2 regions of the Roseicyclus marinus genome follow, and region 1 is predicted to be linked to the other one. Evidence: riboswitches for the same ligand, from Rfam matches in the RefSeq annotation. Region 1 holds a riboswitch; the other holds the start of a gene.
The links. Region 1 has a riboswitch for thiamine pyrophosphate ahead of thiB (thiamine ABC transporter substrate binding subunit). Riboswitches for the same ligand answer to the same signal wherever they lie in the genome.
Positions count from the first base shown of each region.

Region 1 (11,792 bases):
TCTGGGCACCGCGCGCCTGATCGCGCGGGGTGCCGTGGCCAAGATCGGACGCGTCGCGGTCCTGCCACAGGCCCGTGGCACGGGGCTTGGCCGCAAGATCATGGACCATGCGCTGAACGCGGCGCGCACCGCCGGTTTCGCCGAAGCGATGCTGGAATCGCAGGTCAGCGTCATCGGCTTTTACGAAGGTCTGGGATTCGTCGCCGAGGGGCCGGAATATGACGACGGCTCGGGCATCTTGCACCGGGTGATGCGCCGCCCGCTGCCCTGAACACCGGCAATGCTCAATTCAGGCGAAAGCCCGAGGGCAGGCCGCTCACCCAAGGGCTGAAAACGCGCTCGAAATCGGCGGTTTGGATGCGACATTTCGGCCAAGATGCGCGCGTTTGTCCGCTGGACGCCTATAACGGCAATCCATAGACAGCGGACTATCCGGGTGAAGGGACGACTCCCTTCGCCCTCTCGGGTTTTCAAGGTCCGGCATTCCCCGGACCCAGAACAAGGGGAGACGCGAAACCGTGTCACACGCCGAAGACCATAGCGGTGATCGCCGCGATTTTCTGTACTACGCCACTGCCGGTGTCGGCGCCGTGGCCGTCGGGGCGGCAGTTTGGCCCCTCGTCAACCAGATGAACCCCTCCGCCGACGTGCAGGCGGCAAGCCAGATGCGCGTCGACGTGTCGGGCGTCGATGTCGGCACGCAGCTGACCGTGCTGTTCCTCGGAAAGCCCGTGTTCATCCGCCACCGCACCGAGGAAGAGATCGCCGAGGCGCGCGCCGTTTCGGTCGATGATCTTGTCGATCCCATCGCCCGCAATCGCAATCTCGGCGATGTGCCCGCGACCGACGAAAACCGCACGATGACCGATTTCAACGGCGAGAACACCGGCGAATGGCTGGTCCAGATCGGCGTTTGCACCCATCTGGGCTGCGTGCCGATCGGTGACGGTGCCGGCGATTTCGGCGGCTGGTTCTGCCCCTGCCACGGGTCGCATTACGATGGCGCCGGCCGCATCCGTCGCGGGCCCGCCCCCCAGAACCTTCCCATTCCCGTCGCAGAATTCGTGGATGAAACCACGATCCTGCTCGGCTGACCCGGAGGAAACGCGCTCATGTCCGGAATTCCCCACGATCATTACGAGCCGAAGAGCAACGCCGAAAAGTGGTTGCACCGCAGGCTCCCCATCGTGTCGCTGATGTATGACACGCTGATGATCCCGACCCCCAAGAACCTCAACTGGATGTGGATCTGGGGCATCGTGCTGGTCTTCACGCTGGTTCTCCAGATCGTGACCGGCATCATCCTCGTGATGCACTACACGCCGCATGTCGACCTGGCCTTTGCTTCGGTCGAGCACATCATGCGCAACGTGAACGGGGGATGGGCGATCCGCTACATCCACCAGAACGGCGCGTCGCTGTTCTTCATCGCCGTTTACCTCCACATCTTCCGCGGCCTCTACTACGGCTCCTACAAGGCCCCGCGCGAGGTGACGTGGATCATCGGCATGCTGATCTACCTGTTGATGATGGGCACCGCCTTCATGGGCTACGTTCTGCCCTGGGGTCAGATGTCCTTCTGGGGCGCGACCGTGATCACCGGCCTTTTCGGCGCCATCCCCTTCGTGGGCGAGGCGATCCAGACCTGGCTTCTGGGCGGACCGGCGGTGGACAATGCCACGCTGAACCGCTTCCTGTCGCTGCACTACCTGTTGCCCTTCGTCATCCTGGGCCTCGTGATCGTGCATGTCTGGGCCTTCCACACGACTGGCAACAACAACCCCACGGGTGTTGAAGTTCGCCGCACGTCGAAAAAGGAAGCCGAGGCCGACACCCTGCCCTTCTGGCCCTATTTCGTGATCAAGGACCTGTTCGCGCTTGCCGTGATCCTCGTCGCCTTCTTCGCGATCGTGGGCTTCATGCCCAACTACCTCGGCCACCCCGACAACTACATCGAGGCCAACCCGCTGGTGACGCCCGCGCATATCGTGCCCGAATGGTACTTCCTGCCGTTCTACGCGATCCTGCGCGCCTTCGACGGCGAAGTCTGGCTGGTGATGCTGGTCGACTTCCTGACCGCGGGCATCGTCGACGCCAAGTTCTTCGGCGTGGTGGCGATGTTCGGCGCGATCATCGTGATGGCGCTGGTGCCGTGGCTCGACACCTCTTCGGTGCGTTCGGGCCGCTACCGGCCGATGTTCAAGTGGTGGTTCTGGCTCTTTGTCGTCAACTTCTTCGTCCTGATGTGGGCGGGGGCGATGCCGGCCGAAGGGATCTACCCCTATATCGCGCTGATCGGCTCGGCCTATTGGTTCGCCTATTTCCTCGTGATCCTGCCGCTTCTGGGCGTGATCGAAAAGCCGACGACCCCACCGGCCACGATCGAGGAAGACTTCAAAGCCCACTACGGCAAAGACCACGACGGCCATGGCGGCGTGACCGCCACCGCGCCGACGCCGGCCGAGTGAAAGAAAGGACACTGAGTATGCTCAGGAAACTTGCCCTCAGCTCGGCCACCGCCGCCACGCTCGCCCTCTCTTCGGGGGCGGCGCTGGCAGCCGGTGCGGCGGGCCATGTCGAAGATTACGCCTTCTCCTTCGAAGGCCCCTTCGGCACCTTCGACCAAATCCAGCTCCAGCGCGGGCTGCAGGTCTACACGCAGGTCTGCGCGGCCTGCCACGGCCTGCGCTACGTGCCGATCCGCACCCTCTCGGACGAGGGCGGCCCCGGCTTCACCGAAGAAGAGGTCCGCGCCTACATCGAGCAGAACTTCATCGAGGTCTACGACCCCGAGCTGCAGGATTGGCGCGCCGCCACCCCGAATGACAACTTCCCGGCCAATGATGCGGCCGGGGCCCCCGACCTCAGCCTGATGACCAAGGCGCGCGCGGGTTTCAGCGGCCCCTACGGGCTTGGCCTGAACCCGCTGTTCCGCGGCATGGGCGGTCCCGAATATGTCGCCTCGCTCCTGACCCATTACACCGGGTCCGAGCGCGAGGAATTCGGCTCGGTTCTCTACGGCAACGAAACCTTCCCCGGCGGCTACATCTCGATGGCCCCGCCGCTTTGGGAAGGTGCCGTGGAATACGGTGACGGGACCGAAGCGACCGAGGAACAGATGGCGCTCGACGTGGCGGCCTTCCTGACCTGGGCGGCGGAACCCAAGCTGATGGCGCGCAAGCAGATGGGCTTTACCGCCGTGCTGCTTCTGGGCGTGCTGTCGGTCCTGCTCTACCTGACGAACAAGCGCCTCTGGGCTCCGGTCAAGGCTCGCGCCAAGGGCGCACAGCCCGCCGAGTGATCCTCGTGGCTAGCCAAACAGGAAAACGCGCCCCCCGGGGCGCGTTTTTCGTTTGGCGGGTCGCCCCACCGGTCATGGTGCGCCTAAAGGCGCACCCTACAGCGCACAATCCGTCCCAGTGGGTAGGGTGCGCCTTCAGGCGCACCTTGCGGCCCATCGGTAGGATGCGCCTTCAGGCGCACCGCAACACCCGCCACGTCACCGGCGCCGAACAAACCCCTCACCACGCCCCTCACATCCAGGCGCGCAAGGCCTCTGGCGGCTCCTTCCCCAAATCCGCCATGGCTAAATCCAACACCTTCGCCCCATCCTCCAAGAGCCAGAGCCGGTCGCACAACCGTTCCGCATCGCGCAGGTCGTGGCAGGCCATGATCAGCGTCAGGCCCCGGTCCACGCACAGCTCTCGCACCAGCGCCAGCATCTCGGTCTTCAACCCGGGATCGAGCGCGGCAAAAGGTTCGTCGAGCAGCGCCAGCGGCCGATCCCTCAGCAGCATCCGCGCCAGGGCCACCCGCGCCTGTTGCCCCCCCGACAGGGCCGCAGGTTTGCGCCCACCAAGGCCCGCCAGCCCGACCCGCGCCAAGGCATCCTCCACCCGCGCCCTGTCCGCCTCCGACAGGCGCAGATCGGGCCTAAGCCCCAGCGCGACATTGTCCACGACCGTCAGATGCGGAAACAGGTTCCCATCCTGAAACAGGATCGACACCGGCCGCCCGGCGACCGGGGCGCGGGTGATCTCCTGCCCGTCCCACAGGATACGGCCCCGGTCGGGCCAATCGAACCCCGCGATCAGGGACAGGAGCGTGCTTTTCCCGCTCCCCGATGCGCCCAGAAGCGCCACACGTTCCCCCGCCGCGACATCGCCCGACAGGGCCAGCGTAAAACCATCTTGCGTCAGCCGCAGATCATCGAGCGATAGCATCAAGCCGTCCTCCCCGGTCGAACAGCCAAAACAGCGCCAATGTCAGCGCCATGAGCAGCACCGCCGCACCCTGGGCGTCATCGGTGCGATAGGCCCCCATCAACCGATACATCTCGAGCGGCAGGGTCCCCTGTCCGGGGCTCGAGAACAAGGTGATCACGCCCAGATCGCCCATGGAAAATGCCGCCGCCAGCCCCGCACCAAACCCAAGCGGGCGAGCAAGGCGTGGCAGGATGGCATGGCGCAACCGGGCCATCCCGCTCATTCCCAGGGCTTCGGCCAGACGCCCCTGCCCACCCTCCGCCGCCAGCGCGGCGGGCACAAGCGCGCGCAACAGGAAGGGCAGCGCCACCAGCGCATTCACCAGCCCCGTCACGGGCAGCGCCAGCGCCACCGGGTCGCCCCATGGACGGATCAGCACGAACATCCCCGTCCCGATCACCAGCGATGACACCGCGATGGTCAGGAATGCCAGCCCCTCGACCATCCCGGGCCGGCGGAGCCGCGCCACGAAAAGCGCGATGGGCAAGGCCAGCGCCACCGCCAAACCGGCGGAGGCCAGCGCCAGAACCACGGACCGCAGCGCCGCCTGCCAGACCGACAGGGGCATACCCGCAAGCGCCGGCAGACCCTTCAGCGCCACGGCAAGCAGGGGCAATAGCAGGAACAGGGCGGCCAGCGTGATCGCCAGCGCATCCCGCGCGCGCGCGCCCTGCCCATCCCCCGGCCATGCCAGCGGCGGGCGGTCCAGCCCCGTGCCCAGCTCCCGCCCCCGGATCGCGCCAAAGGCCAGCGCCCCCGCCCCAAGACAGATCGCCACCTGCACCAACCCCAGCGCCGCCGCGCGCCCAAGATCGAAATCGAACCGGAACGCCTGGTAGATCGCCAGTTCCACGGTCGTGGCCCTCGGCCCCCCGCCCAGGATCAACGCCACCGCGAAACTCGTCGTGCAGATGAGAAAGATCAGCAGACCCGCACCGGGCAGAACCGCGCGCAGCAAGGGCCGCTCGAAATGGCGGTGCATGTCGGCCCCGGAAAATCCCAGCGCAATCGCCAGCCGCACCCGTTCCGACGGGATATCCTGCCAGCCCTGCAAGATCAGCCGCACCGCCAGCGGCAGGTTGAGAAAGACATGGGCCAGCACAACGCCCTGCAACCCGTAGACATCGATCCGCCCCAGCCCGATGCCCATGAGCGCCGCGTTGATCCAGCCCGCCCGGCCAAAGACCGCCAAAAGGCCCAGGACCGCCACGATCACCGGCAACAGGAACGGCGCGCCCATCAGCGTCACCAGCATCCGCCGCCCCGCGAAATCCCGCCGCGCCAGCGCGCGCGCTACGGGGATCGCCAGCACGACGCTCAACAGGGCCGACAGCGCCGCCTGCACCAGCGTGAACCGGATCGCCGCAAGATCCGCAGGACCCAGCGCCAGCGGCCAATCGGCCCGCGCCATCACGGCGGCCAAGGGCCCCAGAACGGCCAACGTGACGAGCGCGGCGAAAACCGCGCCCGTCTTGTGCAGCCCGCTCAGCGGCTGAGCGCGGCTTGCCATGTGGCCAATGCCTCGTCACGGACCGCCGCCGCCTCTTCGGGCGACAGAAGGATGGGCCGCGCAGGCGTCAAGAGCGTCTCGAAGCCTTCGGGCAGCGCCTCGGCGGGCAGGGCGGCGGGATACATCCAGTTCGTCGTCGGGATGACCGACTGGAACCCCTCGTCCAGCATGAAGCGCAGGAAATCCCGCGCCAGTTCGGGCTGATCGGTGCCCGCCAGCATCCCCGCCACCTCGACCTGCATGTAATGCCCTTCGTCGAAACCGGCTGCGGCAAAGCCTGCGTCCTCCTCGGCGATCAGGTGATAGGCGGGAGATGTCGTGTAGCTCAGCACCATGTCGGCCTCGCCCTCGAGGAACAGGCCATAGGCCTCGGACCAGCCGGGGGTCACGGTGACGATATTGTCGGCCAATCCTTCCCAGATCGCGGCCGCACCCTCGCCATGCGCGGCCGCTACCCACATCAACAGGCCCAGACCGGGGGTCGAGGACCTTGGGTCCTGGATAACGATGGAGATGTCGGAGGCCGCCAGCGCGGCAAAGGAATTCGGCACATCCTCCAGCCCCGCACGATGGACAAAGGCGAAATAGCCCCAGTCGAAGGGCAGGAATTCGGCGTCGTCCCACGCGACGGGCAGGGTCAGCCCCTCGGGCGTGAGGCCATGGGGCGCGAACAGCCCCGTGTCGCGCGCCGCCGCCGTCAGGTTGGTGTCGAGGCCAAGGACCACATCGGCCTCGGACCTTTCGCCTTCCAGCCTGACCCGCGCCAAAAGCGCCGCGCCATCGCCCGCGCCGACGAATTGCAGGTCGCAGCCGCATGTCGCCTCGAAGGCTTCCTCGATGGCCGGTCCCGGCCCCCATTCGGATACGAAGCTGTCATAGGTATAGACCGTCAGCACCGGGGCCTGCGCGAAAGCGGCCCCTGCGAAAACGCTCAACCCCGCAGCGATGATGGTGTGTTTCATGTCTCACTCCTCCATTGCGACGGGCGAAGTGAAGTGTGGGGTTCGTTCGTGACCCGCAAACCTTCCCTCCGCCGGTCCTAACCGGTTCAGGTTCAACGGGTTCGCGCATCAGCCCGCGCATCTCAGGTCGCATCACGACCACCCCGAGGTGGGCCAACAGCTAGCGCCGCGCCCGCCCGCGTGCAAGCGCCTTGGCATTTGGCGCTTGGGACGCTAGGCCGTGGTCTGAGCAAAAGGGATGCCCGCGCGATGAGCTTCAACAGTTTCGGCCACCTCTTCCGCGTCACCACATGGGGCGAAAGCCATGGACCCGCGCTTGGGGCCACGGTCGACGGCTGCCCGCCGGGCGTTGCCATCGACGCGGCGGCGATCCAGCATTGGCTCGACCGGCGCAAACCGGGGCAGAACAAGTACACGACCCAGCGCCGCGAACCCGACGAGGTGGAAATCCTCTCCGGCGTCTACGAGGGGCAATCGACCGGCACGCCGATCCAGCTGATGATCCGCAACACCGACCAGCGGTCCAAGGATTACGGCGACATCGCCGAGAAATTCCGCCCCGGCCACGCCGATATCACCTATTGGCAGAAATACGGCATCCGCGATCCGCGCGGCGGCGGGCGGTCCAGCGCGCGCGAAACGGCGGCGCGGGTGGCCGCAGGCGGCGTGGCGCGCGCGGCGCTGGCCGATCTGGTTCCGGGGCTTTCGATCACGGGCTACATGGTCCAGATGGGCCCGCACGGCATCGACCGCACCCGCTTTGACGCAGCCGAGATCGAGCGCAATCCCTTCTGGGTGCCCGATGCGACGGCGGCCGCCGAATGGGCCGAATACCTCGATGCCTTGCGCAAATCGGGCGACAGCGTCGGCGCCGTGATCGAGGTCGTGGCGCGCGGCGTGCCTGCGGGCCTTGGCGCACCGATCTATGGCAAACTCGACACCGATCTGGCCGCCGCGATGATGTCCATCAACGCGGTCAAGGGCGTGGAAATCGGCGATGGCATGGCGGCGGCCGCGCTGACCGGCAGCCAGAATGCCGATGAAATCTCCATGGGAGCCAACGGGCCGGTCTATGCCTCGAACCATGCGGGCGGCATCCTTGGCGGCATCTCGACCGGGCAGGACGTGGTGGTGCGCTTCGCGGTCAAGCCGACCTCGTCGATCCTGACCCCGCGCAAGACGATCACCAAATCGGGCGAACCGGTCGAGATCGTGACCAAGGGCCGCCACGACCCTTGCGTCGGCATCCGCGCCGTGCCGGTGGGCGAGGCGATGATGGCCTGCATCCTGCTTGACCACCTGCTGCTCCATCGCGGTCAGGTCGGCGACAGGGGTGGCCGTATCGGCTGAAGACGCGGCAGGATCGGCCCATCCCGAAACAATACCGACCGATGGGCGGGTGTGGTTTCCGGGCTGGAACCCCTGCACCGAAAGCACCCGATCCTTGCCCCGGAATTGCCACAATTCCACCTGACCCCGGACATGTTTGGGGCAAGTCACGGAATGTCTGCATATGGCTGCTGCGCTGCATCGCTACCTTGGCCACGGCTATCGGCGGGTCGATTGGGCCCTGATCCTTGTCGTGATCATGGCACTTGCCTTGTTCATGGCCAGCGTGATCCGCTCGGGCGCGCCTGACGGTGGCACCCAATTCGGCCTGCAGCTCGGCGGGTTGCGCGCATTGTCCGAGACCGAAACGCTGGTCACCTTCGAGCCGGACGGCCCGGTCGATCCCGGCGCATGGGCCGGCGGGCGGCCCAACGCCGATCATGCGGCCCTTGGGTCGGTCTGGCTGGCTGATCCGCCCGATCAACCCCTGACCCGCGTCATCACCCTGCCCGAAGGCAGCGCGCGCGCCCTCCTGTCCTTCGACCTTGTCGTCATGGGCGATTGGTCCGCGCGGGGGCTTGCCGTGTCGATCGATGGCGAAGACGTGCTGCGTCAACCCTTTGGCGCCGCCGATCAGGCCCCGCCGCCCCCCGAAACGATGCGCGGTGACGACCGCATCGCGCTGCGCAGCCGCATCACCGGCCCCCGCATGCTGTCGGGTCCACCGGACCTGTCCGTCCAGCGTCTGCACCTCGATATATCGGTCGTGACCCCCCAAGAGGCGATCACCCTGACCCTTGCGCCACTCGGCACCGACACGGGCGGCGCTGATCCTGCGCCGTCTTGGGCGGTCGACAATCTTGTCGTCGTGGCTGACGGCCCGCCCTACCCGCCCTAGATCGTCGTGGCCGAAGGCCCGCCCTAGGCCAGCCCCAGATCCAGCAGCGCCCGGATCTCCGCCTCCCGCGTGCCGGCGACGATCCGGCCCAGTTCCATATCGCCGCGCAGCAACACCAGCGTGGACCGGCGCGGGATGTTCAGACGCCGCGACAACTCCCCGTCGCCATGCTGATCCCAATCCACCCGGACAAAGCCCATCGCCGCATCATAGGCGGGGTTCGTGGCGCGCAATTCCTCGATCACGCGGGTCTGCGCGCGGCAGGTCGAACACCAGCTGGCCCAGAAATCCACCAGCAGCGTCTCGCCCGCCGCCAACCGTTCATCGACCAGACCGGGCGTATAGTCGACCATCGCCGCCGCCCCGCGCGCAAGGGGCGTCAGGGCCAGCGCGCCCGCCCCGATCAGAAAGCTTCTCTTGTGCATCCCCGACATCTCCCTGAACCAAGTCAAAGCGCGACCGACAGATCCACCAGCCAGACCGGCAATCGGTCCAGAAGCCAGATCTCGGCCATGTGATGCCAGCGCAGCAAGATCGCCACGCCGACGAAAACGAAAACCGCCCCCATCACCGGGCGCGAGGCCAGGGCGAAGCGGCGCAAGCTTTCCATGTGCCGCCGCATCAGCCCGCGCGCCCCATGGCCCAGCGCGATAACCACCGTCCCGATGCCCAGCGCAAAGCCCAGCATGATGCCGAAGGCGCGCAACAGATCCTCGCCCTGCGAGGCAAGCGAGATCGCGCCGCCCAGCGTCGGGCCGACACAGGGGCTCCAGACAGCGCCCAAAAGCAGCCCGCCCAGGAATTGCCCCCTCCAGCCCTCGCGCGGAATGTCCTGCATGCCCTGATCGGCGCGCGCGGCCATGCCCGCCGTGGCCAGCGCGAACCGTGCCTGCGCCTGCGGCAGCAACAGCACCAATCCGAACCCCACCATCAGCACCGCACCCGCGCGGGCCACCATCTCTTCGGTCAGGCCCACCAGATGGCCCGCCGCGATCACCCCGAACCCCAGCGTGACAAAGGCAAGCCCCATTCCGGCAGCCAGCGCCAGCGGACCGAACCGGCTGGCCTGCAAGGCACCGGCCAGCACGATCGGCAAGACCGGCAGGACGCAAGGATTGATCAGCGTCAGCAGGCCCGCACCATATGCGAGAACGAATTCCATGCGTCCTGATGCGCCGCCCGGCGCGCCCTGTCACCCAACATGCGCGTGATCGCTGCGTGAAAGCCGCTCAGGCCGGTTTGGCGCGTGACAGCTGCACCGCCAGGATGCCCGCCGCCACGATGGCCACGCCCAGCGCATCGACCCAGGACAGGCCCTCGCCCAAAAGCACGGCGGCGATGGCCACCCCGAAGACCGGGTTGAGGAAGTGAAAGGTCGCGGCCCGCGTCGCCCCGATCCGGCCCACAAGCCAGAACCAGATCAGCGTTGCCAGCAATCCCGGCATCAGCGTGGTATAGGCAAAGGCCACGACCAGGGGCACCGACCAATCCACCACGATCGTCTCGGTCAGCGCCGCAATCGGGGCCAGCACGGCCGATCCGACCAGCATCTGCAAGCCCACGATCATCAACAGGTTGCCGCCGCCCTGTGCGGCGACCCGCACCGCCAGCGTCGCCACCGTCAGGGCCACCGCCCCGATCAGGCACAGCACGATGCCCAGCGCATCCGCGCCGCCCGACAGGCGTTGCACCATGATCAGCCCGACGCCGAAAAACCCCGCCGCCAGCCCGGCCAGACCCAGCGCAGGCAACCGGTCGCGGAACAGACCCCAGGACGCCGCCGCCACTAACAGCGGCATGGTCGAGGCGATGATGGCGGCCAGCGACGCCTCGATCCATTGCATGGCGACGAAGTTGAGCCCCAGATACAGCGCGTTCTGGCAGATGCCGAAAATGACCACGGCGCGCCACTGCGCCGCCGACAGGCGCATGGATTGGCCCATGGCCAGCGCGATGCCGATGCCGATCCCGCCCGAGATCAGGAACCGCAGCGCCAGCGCGGTGAGGGGCGGGGCCGCCTCCACGATGATCCGGGCCGAGGCAAAGGCCGACGACCAGATCAGGGCAAACAACAGCCCCCCAAGCAGCGCGCGAATGTCCATGAACCGCCTTCCCGTCCCTGCGCGCAGCAAACGCGCAACGCGCGGCGGGGGCAAGCGGATTTGCGGCCTGTCCGGCCCCTGCAAACCCGCCATGCAGAAATGAAAAGGCCGCGGCCCGATCCGGGCGCGGCCTTGTTGAACCCGAGGGGTTCTGTCGGGTCAGCCGTTGACGCTGTCCTTGAGGGCCTTGGCGACGGTGACCTTCACCTGCTTGTCGGCCTCTTTCTTGATCGTCTCGCCGGTGGCGGGGTTGCGCACCATGCGCTCGGGGCGCTCGCGGCAATAGACCTTGCCGATGCCCGGCAGGGTGACGGCGCCGCCGGCGGCGACTTCACGGGTCACGATTGCGGTGACGGCGTCCAGCGCTGCACCCGCGGTCTTCTTGTCTCCGCCCATCTCTTCGGCGATGGCCGCAACGAGCTGGGTTTTGGTCATGGGTTTGTTTGCCATTGGTCTTGTTCTCCTGACGACTGCCCGAGCCCTTGGGCCCGTTGCGCACAAACTAACCGAATATTGTGGGCCCACACAACGCTTCGCATGACGAAAAAGCCCAAAAACATGGCCTAGACGGCATTTTTTGCCCTCAAAGGAAGGCTGTTTCCTCGAAGGACCGCAGCTTGCGGCTGTGCAAACGCTCCAGCGGCATGTCGCGCAGGGTCTCCATCGCGCGAATTCCTATCAAAAGATGACGCGCAACCTGGGTCTTGTAGAAGTCCGAGGCCATGC
Region 1 is NZ_AP027266.1:148,382-160,173, reverse strand. It holds gene AABA51_RS00775 (GNAT family N-acetyltransferase) at 1-271, shown strand, start outside; gene petA (ubiquinol-cytochrome c reductase iron-sulfur subunit) at 519-1,094, shown strand; gene AABA51_RS00765 (cytochrome b) at 1,113-2,468, shown strand; gene AABA51_RS00760 (cytochrome c1) at 2,486-3,301, shown strand; gene AABA51_RS00755 (ATP-binding cassette domain-containing protein) at 3,534-4,223, opposite strand; gene AABA51_RS00750 (thiamine/thiamine pyrophosphate ABC transporter permease ThiP) at 4,207-5,775, opposite strand; gene thiB (thiamine ABC transporter substrate binding subunit) at 5,751-6,737, opposite strand; TPP riboswitch at 6,784-6,893, opposite strand; gene aroC (chorismate synthase) at 6,987-8,087, shown strand; gene AABA51_RS00735 (hypothetical protein) at 8,251-8,964, shown strand; gene AABA51_RS00730 (thioredoxin family protein) at 8,988-9,389, opposite strand; gene AABA51_RS00725 (cytochrome c biogenesis CcdA family protein) at 9,413-10,126, opposite strand; gene AABA51_RS00720 (DMT family transporter) at 10,194-11,066, opposite strand; gene AABA51_RS00715 (HU family DNA-binding protein) at 11,226-11,516, opposite strand; gene AABA51_RS00710 (AMP nucleosidase) at 11,650-11,792, opposite strand, start outside.

Region 2 (11,792 bases), 1.1 Mb from region 1:
TCCACAAGATAAATCCCCTGCCATGTGCCCAGCCGCATCCGCCCGCCCGCAACCGGGATCTGCAGGCTGACGGGCAGAAGTGCGGCCTTGATATGGGCGGGCATGTCGTCGGGCCCCTCGGCCACGTGGCGCAACCAGGACATCGCGGGGTGATCGGCGGGCGGCACCTGGCGGCCCAGCCAGTCGATCAGATCCTCCTGCACCTCGGGATCGGCGTTTTCCTGGATCAGCAGGCTGGCCGAGGTGTGGCGGATCATCAGCGTCACAAGCCCGTCGCCCGACCGCGCCAGCCAGCGCGCCACATCGGCGGTGAACTCGACCATGCCGGGGCCATGGGTGTCGATCACGAATTCGGTCTGCATCCCGCCTCCTCCAGCGCGGCGCGGCCCGTCTCGGACAAGGCATAGATGCCCGTGCCCTGTTTCTCGAACCAGCCGTAGTGATTGTCGCGCATCAGCGTCGTGGCGCGCGCCACACCGGTCGCGGCCTTGACCGCCGCGCCGCGCGACGGACCCGCCCCCAACAGGTGCCGCGCGCAGGCGATGGCATCCTGCCTGTAGGCGGTCATCCTTTGGCCGTTGGTGCCGCCCATGTTCGGGTCGCCCTGCCGCTTTGCAAATTCCTGCATCAGGGCGCGCTGGCGCGGGGCGGATTTGCGCGGCGCATAGGGGCCGGGGTCGCAGGCGATCTCGACCTGCCCATCGGACAGGCGCACCACCATCAGCCCCAGACCCAGCCGCCGGGCAAGCCGCGTATTCTCGCCCAGCGCCTTGAGCCAGCGCCGCCCCGTGCCGCGCGGCACCGCCAGATAGACCCGGTCGCTGACGGACAACCGCGCGACGCCCTGGTGGAACAGCGCCAGCGAAAAGGCGGTTTTCAGCTCGACGATCACCGGATCCTCGCCCGCGCGCAGCGCCACGACATCGGCGGGCCCGATCTCGGCCTTGACCTCGTAGCCCGCGGCTTCGAGAAACGCCTTGACGGGCGGGTAGAGCGCGGTTTCGTGCAAGACTTGCCCCCTCCGGTCCGGTCTGGTGCCGGGTCCGCCCATCCTGCCCCCCGACGCGGGCCGCGACAAGCGGGGGGTTATCGGCCCATGCCGATTCCCGGCTTGACTCCGGCAGGTCGCCCCCGTATCCCCCGCCCAGATTTGCGGGCGTGGGCCATGCCACACGCCCTTTCCGTTTCTGAGCTGTCGAGGATCACCCCATGTCGCGCGTCTGCGAATTGACCGGCAAAGGCCCGATGACTGGCAACAATGTCAGCCATGCCAACAACAAGACCCGCCGCCGTTTCCTGCCCAACCTGACCGATGTCACGCTGGGTTCGGACATCCTGAACCGCAGCTTCAAGCTGCGCATCTCGAACGCGGCGCTGCGCACGGTCGACCATCGTGGCGGCCTCGACGCGTTCATGGCGAAAGCCAAGGATGCCGAGCTGTCCGACAAGGCGCTCAAGATCAAGAAAGAGATCGAAAAGGCACAGGCCGCACAGGCCTGATCCTTCCGACCGACCCATGTGTCGAGGCGCCCCGCGGCATCGCCCGCCGGGGCGTTTTCCGTTTTGTGTCCCCCTCCGGCCCAGTAGCAGGATTGCCGCGCCCCGCGCGCGGTCTATGCTCGGCTCGTGAACACAACCGAGGGAGGGCAACATGCCGGATGGAAGCAAATCCCCGTCGCGTCGCAGCGTCGTGGTTTCCGAGTTTACCAACAGCGTTCTGGACCCCAACGAACCCATGCTGGGGCCGGTGGAAAACGGCGGAACGATCATCGCCAATACCGCGCCGGGCTGCTGGGGCCCGATGATCACGCCCCGCCTGCGCGGCGGTCACGAGGTGACGCGGCCCGTTTTCGTGCAAGGGGCCGAAGTGGGCGATGCAGTCGCGATCCGCATCCGCGACATCACCGTGACCTCGGTGGCCACCGCCTCGGGGCATGACAGCTCGCCCGAGGGATTTTGCCTTGGCGACCCCTATGTCGCCGCGCGCTGTCCGGTCTGCGACACGACCTGGCCCGAAACCCATGTGGAGGGAATCGGTCAGGATGCGGTCAAATGCGATGCCTGCGGGAATGCGGTCAAACCCTTCGAGATCGTGCACGGCTACACCGTCACCTTCGACGAGACCCGCGCCGTGGGCCTGACCCTGCCGCAAGCCGCCGCCGAAACCATCGCGCGCGATGCCGACCATTACGCGGCCCTGCCCGACCAGAGCCGCCAGCATTCCATCCTGACCTTCGCCCCCTCCGACATGCCGGGCACGCTTGTGCGGATGCGGCCCTTCATGGGGCAGCTGGGGACCTGCCCCTCCATGGCCATGCCCGACAGCCACAATGCGGGGGATTTCGGGGCTTTCCTCGTGGGGGCGCCGCATGATTACGCGATCACCGCCGAGCAGCTGGCCGAGCACAAGACCGACGGCCACATGGATATCGACGCGGTGCGCGCGGGCGCGATCATCGTCTGCCCGGTCAAGGTGCCGGGCGCGGGCGTCTACATGGGCGACATGCATGCAGGCCAGGGTGACGGGGAAATCGCCGGTCACACGATGGATGTGGCGGGCAGCGTGACGCTGCAGGTCGAGGTGGTGAAGGATTACCCCATCGACGGCCCCGTCCTGTTCCCGCTGGTCGAGGATCTGCCGCCCCTTGCCCGCCCCTTCACCGAGGCCGAGATGGCCAAGGGCCGCCGCCTTGCCGCGAAATGGGGCGTGACCGAGATCGAGGCGCTGGCCCCGGTTTCCGTGATCGGCACGGCCGCCAATCTCAACGCGGCCATCGACAACGGCCTTGCGCGGGCCGCGACCCTTCTGGGGATGAGCGTGGCCGAGGTGCGCAACCGCGCCACCGTCAATGGCGCGATCGAGATCGGGCGCGCGCCGGGCGTGATCCAGGTGACCTTCCTTGCGCCGCTGGCAAAGCTTGATGCCGTGGGCCTTGGCGATTTCGCGCGGGAACAATACGGGCTCTGACGCCCCAAGGGCTGCGGGCCTGTCCGGTCCGCCGCCTCAGATCGGGGGGGCGGCGCGTTCGGTGACCAACCTGCGCGCCGTCACCCTTTCGCGGTGGATCATGTAAAGCCCCGCCGCGATGATGATCGCGATGCCCGCCAGCGCCAGCGCATTGGGAAAATCGGCAAAGATCAGGTAGCCCAACAGCGTCGCCACCGGCAGTTCGAAATATTGCAGCGGCGCCAGCGTGGCCGAAGGCGCCAGCGACAGCGCATAGGTCATCATCATGTGGCTGAGCGCCGCAAAGAACCCCACCCCGATGAGCCAGGCCCAGGCCATTCCCTGCGGCCGGACCGGGTCGAGCATGGCCGACCCCGTGCCATCGGCAAGCCACAGGATCGGCAGGCAGATCAGGCTTGCGATCAGCCCGGTGTGGAATTGCAGCGCCACGGGATGGACCCGCCGCGACAGCCCCCGCGTGACGAGGATGTAGAAGGCGAAAAAGACCGCCGTCCCCAGCGGCAACAGCGCCACCGCGCCAAAGGCCGCGAAACTTGGCTGGATGACGAAGAGCACGCCCAGAAACCCCACGAGCGCCGCCCCCACCCGGCGCGGACCCACATCCTCGCCCAGGTAGAACTTGCCCACCAAAAGCACGATGAAGGGCGAGACGAAGGCGATGGCCAGCGCATCGGCAAGCGGCATCACCGCAATCGCCGCGATGAAGCAAAAGGTCGCCACCATCAGGAACACGGCGCGCAGGGCCAGCGCCGACCATTGCGCACGCGCCACCCGGAACGACAGGCCCATCAGGGGCACAAGCGGGGCCATCAGCGCGCATTGCACGACAAACCGCGCCGCCGTGACCTGGCCCACCGGGACGCTGTCCGAGGCCAGTTTCGCCGCCACGTCCAGAAGCGGCGCGGTCACGCAAAAGCCCAGCATGAGGGCCACACCGGCAAGGATGCGATCTGGGGCGGGCGTGTCGGGGGCATGGGTCATGGCCGGATCGGTAGAACCTCCCCCGCCCCGCGTCCATCCCTCCTTCGTCGGTCGCTCCCTCCCTTGACGGTGCCGCGCGGGCTGGCATCTTGCGTCCCGCGACAGGGGCGTCCGGGCGACCGGGCTGAGAAGCACCCTTTGAACCTGAACCAGATCATGCTGGCGTAGGGAGTCCGCTGCGGGTGCATCCCCTGGGGTCCGGTCATGGCCCCTCGCGCACCCGCTCCGGCCCTCCCACACTGGCGGGAGGATGACCGAGAATGGACACCACAGGACTCTATCTCGCGGGGATGCGGCAATCGCCCCCGCTGGTGCATTGCATCACCAATTACGTCGCCATGAACATCATGGCCAATGTGCTTCTGGCGGTGGGCGCCTCCCCCGCCATGGTCCATGCGCGCGAGGAAGTGGCGGATTTCGCGGGGCTCGCGCAGACGCTCTCGGTCAATATCGGCACGCTCGATCCGGCATGGGCCGAGGCGATGGTGACGGCGGCGGGCGTGATGCGGGCCAATGGCCGCCCCTGGGTGCTCGACCCCGTGGGTGTCGGCGCGACGCGCTTCCGGCAGGAGGTTTGCGCCGATCTGCTCAAGGAAAAGCCGACAGTGATCCGGGGCAATGCCTCCGAAATCCTCGCCCTTGCGGGGGCGGGGGCCAAGGGGCGCGGCGCGGATGCCGCCGATCCCGTCGAGGCGGCCGAGGACGCCGCCCGCGATCTGGCCCAGCGCACCGGCGCGGTCGTGGCCGTCTCGGGTGCCGTCGATTACGTCACCGATGGCAGCGCGGCCTACCGGGTCGCCAATGGCGATGCCCTGATGCCGCGTGTCACGGCCTTGGGCTGTTCGCTGAACGGCGTGATCGCGGCCTTTCTGCCGGGCCAGCCCGCCCTGCAAGCGACCGTCGCGGCGCTCGCCCTTTACGGGCTTGCGGGCGAAAGGGCCGCCCAGAGCGCCAAGGGGCCGGGCAGTTTCCAGACCGCGTTTCTGGACGCGCTCGCCGCCCTCACCCCCGAGACGCTCACGACCGGCGCAAGGGTCAGCCGCGCATGATGGGCCCGGTCTATGCCATCACCGATCCGCATGCGCCCCTGCCCGTCGCCGACCAGGTGCTGGCCGCAGCCCGGGGCGGCGCAAGCCTGATCCAGATCCGCGACAAGAGCGCCCCCGATGCCGATCTCGCGGCGCTGGTCACGCGGCTTTTGCCGCAGGTGGCAAGCCTTGGCGCGCGGCTCATCGTCAATGACCGGGTCGAGGTCGCCATCGCCACCGGCGCGCATGGCCTGCATGTGGGCCAGGGCGACGGGGATGCGACGGCGATCCGCCGCCGCCTGCCCAAGGGCATGATCCTTGGCCTCTCGGTCGAAACCATCGCGCAGGCGGGGCGCGTGCCCCGGGGCGTCGATTACATCGGCGCGGGGCCTGTCCGCGCCACAGCGACCAAACCCGACCATGCAGCCCCCATCGGCTTTGCGGGTCTTGCCGCCATCGTCGCGGCGACGGGCCTGCCCACCTATGCCATCGGCGGGCTGGCCCATGGCGATGCGAGCGCGGTCAAGGGGGCCGGGGCCATCGGCATGGCCGTGGTCAGCGCCATCACCCGCGCCCCCGATCCGGAGGCGGCCACGGCGGCCCTCGTCGCGGAATGGAGGGCGGCATGATCCCCAATATCCTGTCCATCGCAGGCTCCGACCCATCGGGCGGGGCCGGGATACAGGCCGATATCAAGGCGATCTCGGCCAATGGCGGCTATGCGATGGCCGCGATCACGGCGCTCACCGCGCAAAACACCCAAGGCGTCAGCGGGGTCCGGATGATCGACCCCGCTTTCGTCGCGGCCCAGATCGCCAGCCTGCGCGACGATATCCGCATCGACGCGGTCAAGATCGGCATGCTGGGCACGGCCGCCATGGTCGACACGGTTCTGGGGGCGCTTGACGGGCTGTCTGCCCCCATCGTGCTCGACCCGGTGATGGTGGCCAAAAGCGGCGACCGCCTGTTGCAGGCCGATGCCGTGGCGGCGCTGCGCGCGGGGCTGGCGCGGGCCACGATCCTCACGCCCAACTTGCCCGAAGCCGCCGACCTGCTCGACCGCCCCGAGGCGGACAGCGCCCCCGCGATGGAGGATCAGGCGACAGCCCTGCTGGCGCTGGGGCCAAAGGCGGTGCTGCTCAAGGGCGGGCATCTGCCGGGCGGCGCATGCCCCGATCTGCTCGCGACGGCTGAGGGCCTGACCTGGCTGCCCGGTCCCCGCCATGCCACGCGCAAGACCCATGGCACGGGCTGCACGCTGTCTTCTGCGCTGGCGACGCTCCTGGGGCGCGGCCTGCCCCTGCCCGAGGCGGCGCTTGGGGCCAAGACCTATGTCGCCCGCGCCATCGCCCGCGCCGATGCGCTGAGTGTCGGCAAGGGGCACGGCCCCACCCACCATTTCCACTCTTTCTTCGAGGACCCCCAATCATGACCCGACCGCTTTCCGATCTCACCGTCCTTGTCACCGGCGCGGGCCGGGGCCTTGGGGCCGCCATCGCCACGGCCTTTGCCCATCACGGCGCGCGGGTGGCGATCAACTACCGCAACAGCCGGACCGAGGCGGAGGCGCTGGCCGAAACCCTCGGGCCCCGCGCGGCGGCCTTTCAGGCCGATGTGACCGATGCGGGCGCCGTCACAGCCATGGTCGCGGAAATCACCGCGCGCTTCGGCACGCCTGATGTGCTCGTCCATAACGCGCTGGCCGATTTCTCCTTCAACGGGGAGGCGCGCAGCCATCTGGACCAGCTCACCTGGGCCGAGATCGCGGCGCAGGCCGAAACCGCCCTGGGCGGCGCGCTCACCTGCATCCAGGCCCTCAGACCGCATTTCGCCCAGCAAGGCTTTGGCCGGGTCATCACCATCGGCACCAACCTGTTCCAGAACCCGGTCGTGCCCTACCACGATTACACCGCCGCCAAGGGCGCGCTTCTGGCGCTCACCCGGACAGCGGCCAAGGAACTGGGGCCCTTGGGCGTGACGGTCAACATGGTCTCGGGCGGGCTCTTGCGCACCACCGATGCCAGCCGCGCCACGCCCGAGGCGGTCTTTGACATCGTGGCGGGCCAGACGCCGCTTGGACATGTCACGACGCCCGCCGAGATGGCCGATGCGGTGCTTTTCTTCGCCTCGCCCTGGGCGCGGGCGGTGACGGGGCAGAACCTGGTCGTGGATGGCGGCCTCGTCTTTGGCTGAGGCAGAGGTCCGGCGCGCGCGGCCCGCCCGCGACCGCGCCGGACCACCTGTCGTTTTGTCGCGTTCCCCCAAGGGGAAGCTTTCGCGCAGATAGCGCCCATGACCCGCCTGCGCGCCCTTTTCCTGCCCCCGCTGATCCTCGTGCTGGTGCTGACCGGCATCGGGCTGGGGATGGCGCGCGGCGCGATGGCCGCCGACCGGCAGCTCTGCTCGGTCACGGGGCCCACGCCCGTGGTTCTGGCCCATGACGGCCTGCCGCTCTTTGATGCCGATGGCGCGCCGGTCACGCTCGACCGGGACATCTGCCTCGATTGCGTGATCACCGCAGGCCATCTGCCGCCCGCCCCCGCCACGCCGGTTCCCCCCGGAACCTGCCGCGCGGCGGCCCTGATCCCCCATATCTCCGACTGGATGCCGACCGGGGCCAGCCCCGGCGGTCAGGCCCGCGCCCCGCCCGTCCCGGCGTGACGCGATCCCCTGACCTTTCCCATCCTCATCCAGACCGGAGACCGGACCCATGTCCTTCAAATCCATCCTGTTCGCAGGCGCGCTTGCCGCCCTGCCCAACCTGTCCCTCGCCCAAGTGCAGGTGACCGACCCCTATGCCCGCGCCGCCAGCCCGATGGCGATCTCGGGCGCGGCCTTCATGGCCGTGACGAACACCGGCGACAGCGATGACCGCCTCGTCGGCGTGACCTCCGACATCGCGGACCGCGTCGAATTGCACACCCATATCCAGAACGCGGATGGCGTGATGCGGATGGTCGAGCTGGAAGACGGCATTCCGCTTCCCGCAGGCGAAACCGTGCTTCTGGAACGCGGCGGCCTGCATGTGATGTTGCTTGGCCTGCGCCAGCCGCTTGCCCATGGCGACGAGATCACCGTGACGCTCGAATTCGAAACCGCAGCCCCCCTGACCGTGACCGTGCCCGTCGATCTCGACCGCATGCCCGCCCATGGCGGCGGCATGCAGCACGGCCAGGGCCATGGTCAGGGCCACGGCCACGGCGGCTGAGACCGAACAGGGGCACCGACCTCCTCCCTTGTCCGGCGCCCCCTTTTGCGCCCGCCTGTTTCCTCCGACAGGCGGGCGCGTTTTTTCGAGCCCGCTCCAGAGCATGTCGCCCAAAAGTGGGAACCGGTTTTGCGCTCCCCGGACATGCGGACTCAGAAAGCATGTCGCCCAAAAGTGGGAACCGGTTTTGCGCTCCCCGGACATGCGACATCAAAAGGTTGGAGTGCGGCGCGTGACTGCGAAGGAACGCGACGCGCTCTAACCGCCCAGAACCTCCGCGACCCAGGCGGGAACGCTGCGGGTCGCGGGCCCGGTGATGACCCGGTCGAACCGTCCCGGCGCGGAAGGCTCCAGGTTGATCTCCAGCGTTTCGGCCCCGAAACCCGCCGCCTCCTCGACGAAACCGGCCGCCGGATAGACCTCGCCCGAGGTGCCGATGGCGACGAAAAGATCACAGGCCGCCAAGGCCTCGGCGATGCGGTCCATGTGATAGGGATATTCCCCGAACCAGACGATATCGGGCCGCGTCATCCGTTCCCCGCAGGCGGGGCAGGCATCGTCCCGTCCCATCACGCGCGGTGCCTCCCAGCGATGATCGCAGGCCGCACAAAGCGCGCGGGTGATCTGGCCATGCATGTGGATGACCTCGCGCGCGCCGCCGCGTTCATGCAGATCGTCGACATTCTGCGTGACCAGCGTCACGCCCGCCCGCGCGCCCTGCAACCGGGCCAGCGCGCGATGCGCGGCATTCGGCGCGGCATCCAGCGCATTGGCCCGGCGCGCATTGTAGAACGCATGGACCAGCGCGGGGTTGCGCGCAAAGCCTTGCGGGGTGGCGACCTCCGACAGGTCGTAACGCGTCCAGAGCCCATCCTTGTCACGAAAGGTGCCAAGCCCGCTTTCCGCCGAAATCCCCGCCCCGGTCAGGATGACGATCCGCATCAGCCCCCCTGCCCCCCGATGGTCCGGGCGGGGCTGGCCAGAGGCTGCGGCGAGAGGCTAAAGGTCTTGCGGTTCATGCGGCAGCCCCAAAGGTCCCGATCCGATGCCCCATCCCACCCGCATCCTCTGCGTCTGTCTAGGCAATATCTGCCGCTCGCCCACCGCCGAGGCCGCCTTGCGCGCCGCCTTGGGCGACGGGGCGCAGGTCGACAGCGCGGGCACGGGCGCGTGGCATGTGGGGGAACCGCCCTATCCGCCGATGCAGGCGGCGGGGCGGCGGCTCGGCCTTGCGATGGCGGATTTGCGCGCGCGGCAGGTGAGCCTCGCCGATTTCCGGCGCTTCGACCTGATCCTGGCCATGGACAGGCAGAACCTGCGCGACCTGCAGGCGCTTGACCCCGGCGGCGGGGCGCGGCTGGCGCTCTACCTCGATCCCCTGGGCGGTGGCGATGTGCCCGACCCGTATTACACCCGCGATTTCGACGGGGTGGCCGCCCAGATCGTGCAGGCGGCGGGGGCTTGGGCGGAAAGCCTTTAGAGCATGTCGCGCAAAAGTGGGAACCGGTTTTGCGCTCCCCGGACATGCGGACTCAGAAAGCATGTCTCGCAAAAACGGGAACCGGTTTTGCGCTCCCCGGACATGCGACATCAAAAGGTTGGAGTGCGGCGCGTGACTGCGAAGGAACGCGACGCGCTCTAGCGGCAGCGCCGGGTCAGGGTTTCAGGACCGGCACATCGCTTCGGCGGTATCGCCGAAATTGCGCCAGGCGCGCCACAATTCCTCGTCGCTGCGGCGGTTGGACTGGCGCACATCCTGCGCGCGCTGGGGGTCCTGGAAAAACCGTGCGCCCGCGCGCATCTGGCCACCGGTGAGGGTCTGTTGCGCCACGCGCCCGATGCAATCGCACAGCGCCCGGCTGGCGGCGGGCCGCCCCGATTGCAGGCATGCGCGTTCGATCACATTGGCCCCGACCGTCTGGGGCGCTGCGATCACGCCCAGCGCGGCCAGCGCAAGGGCGGACAGGATGGACAAGCGTCGGGTCATCTCGGGCCTCGATATCTGAAACTGCCTCGGGGTCGGGTCTTTTGCCCGGTTATCCACCCATTCTGCGCCGAATCGCGCGCCAAGTCCACGCGGATGCGACAGGGTGCCCGGAAGCATGACCCCGCGCCATCGACGGGCCTGGGGTCGGCGATCCAACGGACATTCCAAGCGCTTTATGCCTACCAAGTCCGTTTGCTGCCCGAGCGAAGCACCCAGCGTCACCAAATCGCCGGGCCCGGGGCAGGCCCGTCATGCCGAAGGCATGCTTACAGCTTGATGGCGCGGCCGGCCCTCGGCCCGCTGTTAACGCGCTGGGGGCGCATTTCCGCCGCTGATATAGTTGATTCCGACGTATGCAATCGTGTCACCCTGCCGACCGCCTCAATCGCCGCATCCCCTTCCCCTGCCCCCACCCTTCCGCTATCTCCCCCTGCAACCCATACCCCATGCAGGCCGCCATGACCGACCTCAACCGCATCCGCAACTTCTCCATCGTCGCCCATATCGACCACGGCAAATCCACCCTCGCCGACCGGCTGATCCAGCTGACCGGCACGGTCGCCGAACGCGACATGCAGGAGCAGCTGCTCGACAGCATGGATATCGAGCGCGAGCGCGGCATCACGATCAAGGCCAACACCGTCCGCATCGAATACCCCGCCCAGGACGGCCACACCTATATCCTGAACCTCATCGACACCCCCGGCCATGTCGATTTCGCCTACGAGGTCAGCCGCTCCATGCAGGCGGTCGAAGGCTCGCTTCTGGTCGTCGACGCCTCCCAGGGGGTCGAGGCGCAGACGCTCGCCAATGTCTACCAGGCCATCGATGCCGACCATGAAATCGTGCCCGTCCTCAACAAGATCGACCTGCCCGCGGCCGAGCCTGACCGCGTCAAGGAACAGATCGAGGATGTGATCGGCATCGATGCCTCCGACGCCGTGCCGATCTCGGCCAAGACGGGCCTCGGCATCCCCGAGGTGCTGGAGGCCATCGTCACTCGCCTGCCCGCGCCCAAGGGCGAACGCGACGCGCCCCTCAAGGCGATGCTCGTCGACAGCTATTACGACCCCTATCTCGGCGTCGTCGTCCTCATCCGCGTCATCGACGGCGTGGTGAAAAAGGGCGACCGCATCCGCATGATGAAAACCGGCGGCACCTACCAGATCGACCGCCTGGGCGTCTTCAAACCCGCCATGCAGGACATCGCGGAACTCGGACCGGGCGAGATCGGGTTTTTCACCGCCCAGATCAAGCAGGTCCGCGACACCCGCGTGGGCGACACGGTCACGCATGAGAAAAAGCAATGCGCCACCGCGCTGCCGGGCTTCAAACCCTCCATCCCCGTGGTCTTCTGCGGCCTCTTCCCCGTGGATGCGAATGACTTCGAAGACCTGCGCGACGCGATGGAGAAACTCGCGCTCAACGACGCCTCCTTCACCTTCGAGATGGAAACCTCCGCAGCGCTTGGCTTCGGCTTCCGCTGCGGGTTCCTCGGGCTTCTGCACCTCGAGGTCATCCGCGACCGGCTCGAGCGTGAATATGACATCGACCTGATCACCACCGCGCCCTCGGTCATCTACCATGTCCACATGCGCGACGGCTCCATGATCGAGCTGC
Region 2 is NZ_AP027266.1:2,629,784-2,641,575, forward strand. It holds gene AABA51_RS12600 (secondary thiamine-phosphate synthase enzyme YjbQ) at 1-362, opposite strand, end outside; gene AABA51_RS12605 (DUF2161 domain-containing phosphodiesterase) at 344-1,009, opposite strand; gene rpmB (50S ribosomal protein L28) at 1,210-1,500, shown strand; gene AABA51_RS12615 (acetamidase/formamidase family protein) at 1,652-2,968, shown strand; gene AABA51_RS12620 (DMT family transporter) at 3,005-3,949, opposite strand; TPP riboswitch at 4,043-4,138, shown strand; gene thiM (hydroxyethylthiazole kinase) at 4,210-4,998, shown strand; gene thiE (thiamine phosphate synthase) at 4,998-5,606, shown strand; gene thiD (bifunctional hydroxymethylpyrimidine kinase/phosphomethylpyrimidine kinase) at 5,603-6,409, shown strand; gene AABA51_RS12640 (3-oxoacyl-ACP reductase) at 6,406-7,170, shown strand; gene AABA51_RS12645 (hypothetical protein) at 7,270-7,638, shown strand; gene AABA51_RS12650 (copper chaperone PCu(A)C) at 7,688-8,185, shown strand; gene AABA51_RS12655 (NAD-dependent deacylase) at 8,444-9,127, opposite strand; gene AABA51_RS12660 (low molecular weight protein-tyrosine-phosphatase) at 9,231-9,665, shown strand; gene AABA51_RS12665 (hypothetical protein) at 9,849-10,172, opposite strand; gene lepA (translation elongation factor 4) at 10,631-11,792, shown strand, end outside.
Region 2: linked by a shared signal. The riboswitch ahead of thiM (hydroxyethylthiazole kinase) and the one ahead of thiB (thiamine ABC transporter substrate binding subunit) in region 1 are both predicted to bind thiamine pyrophosphate.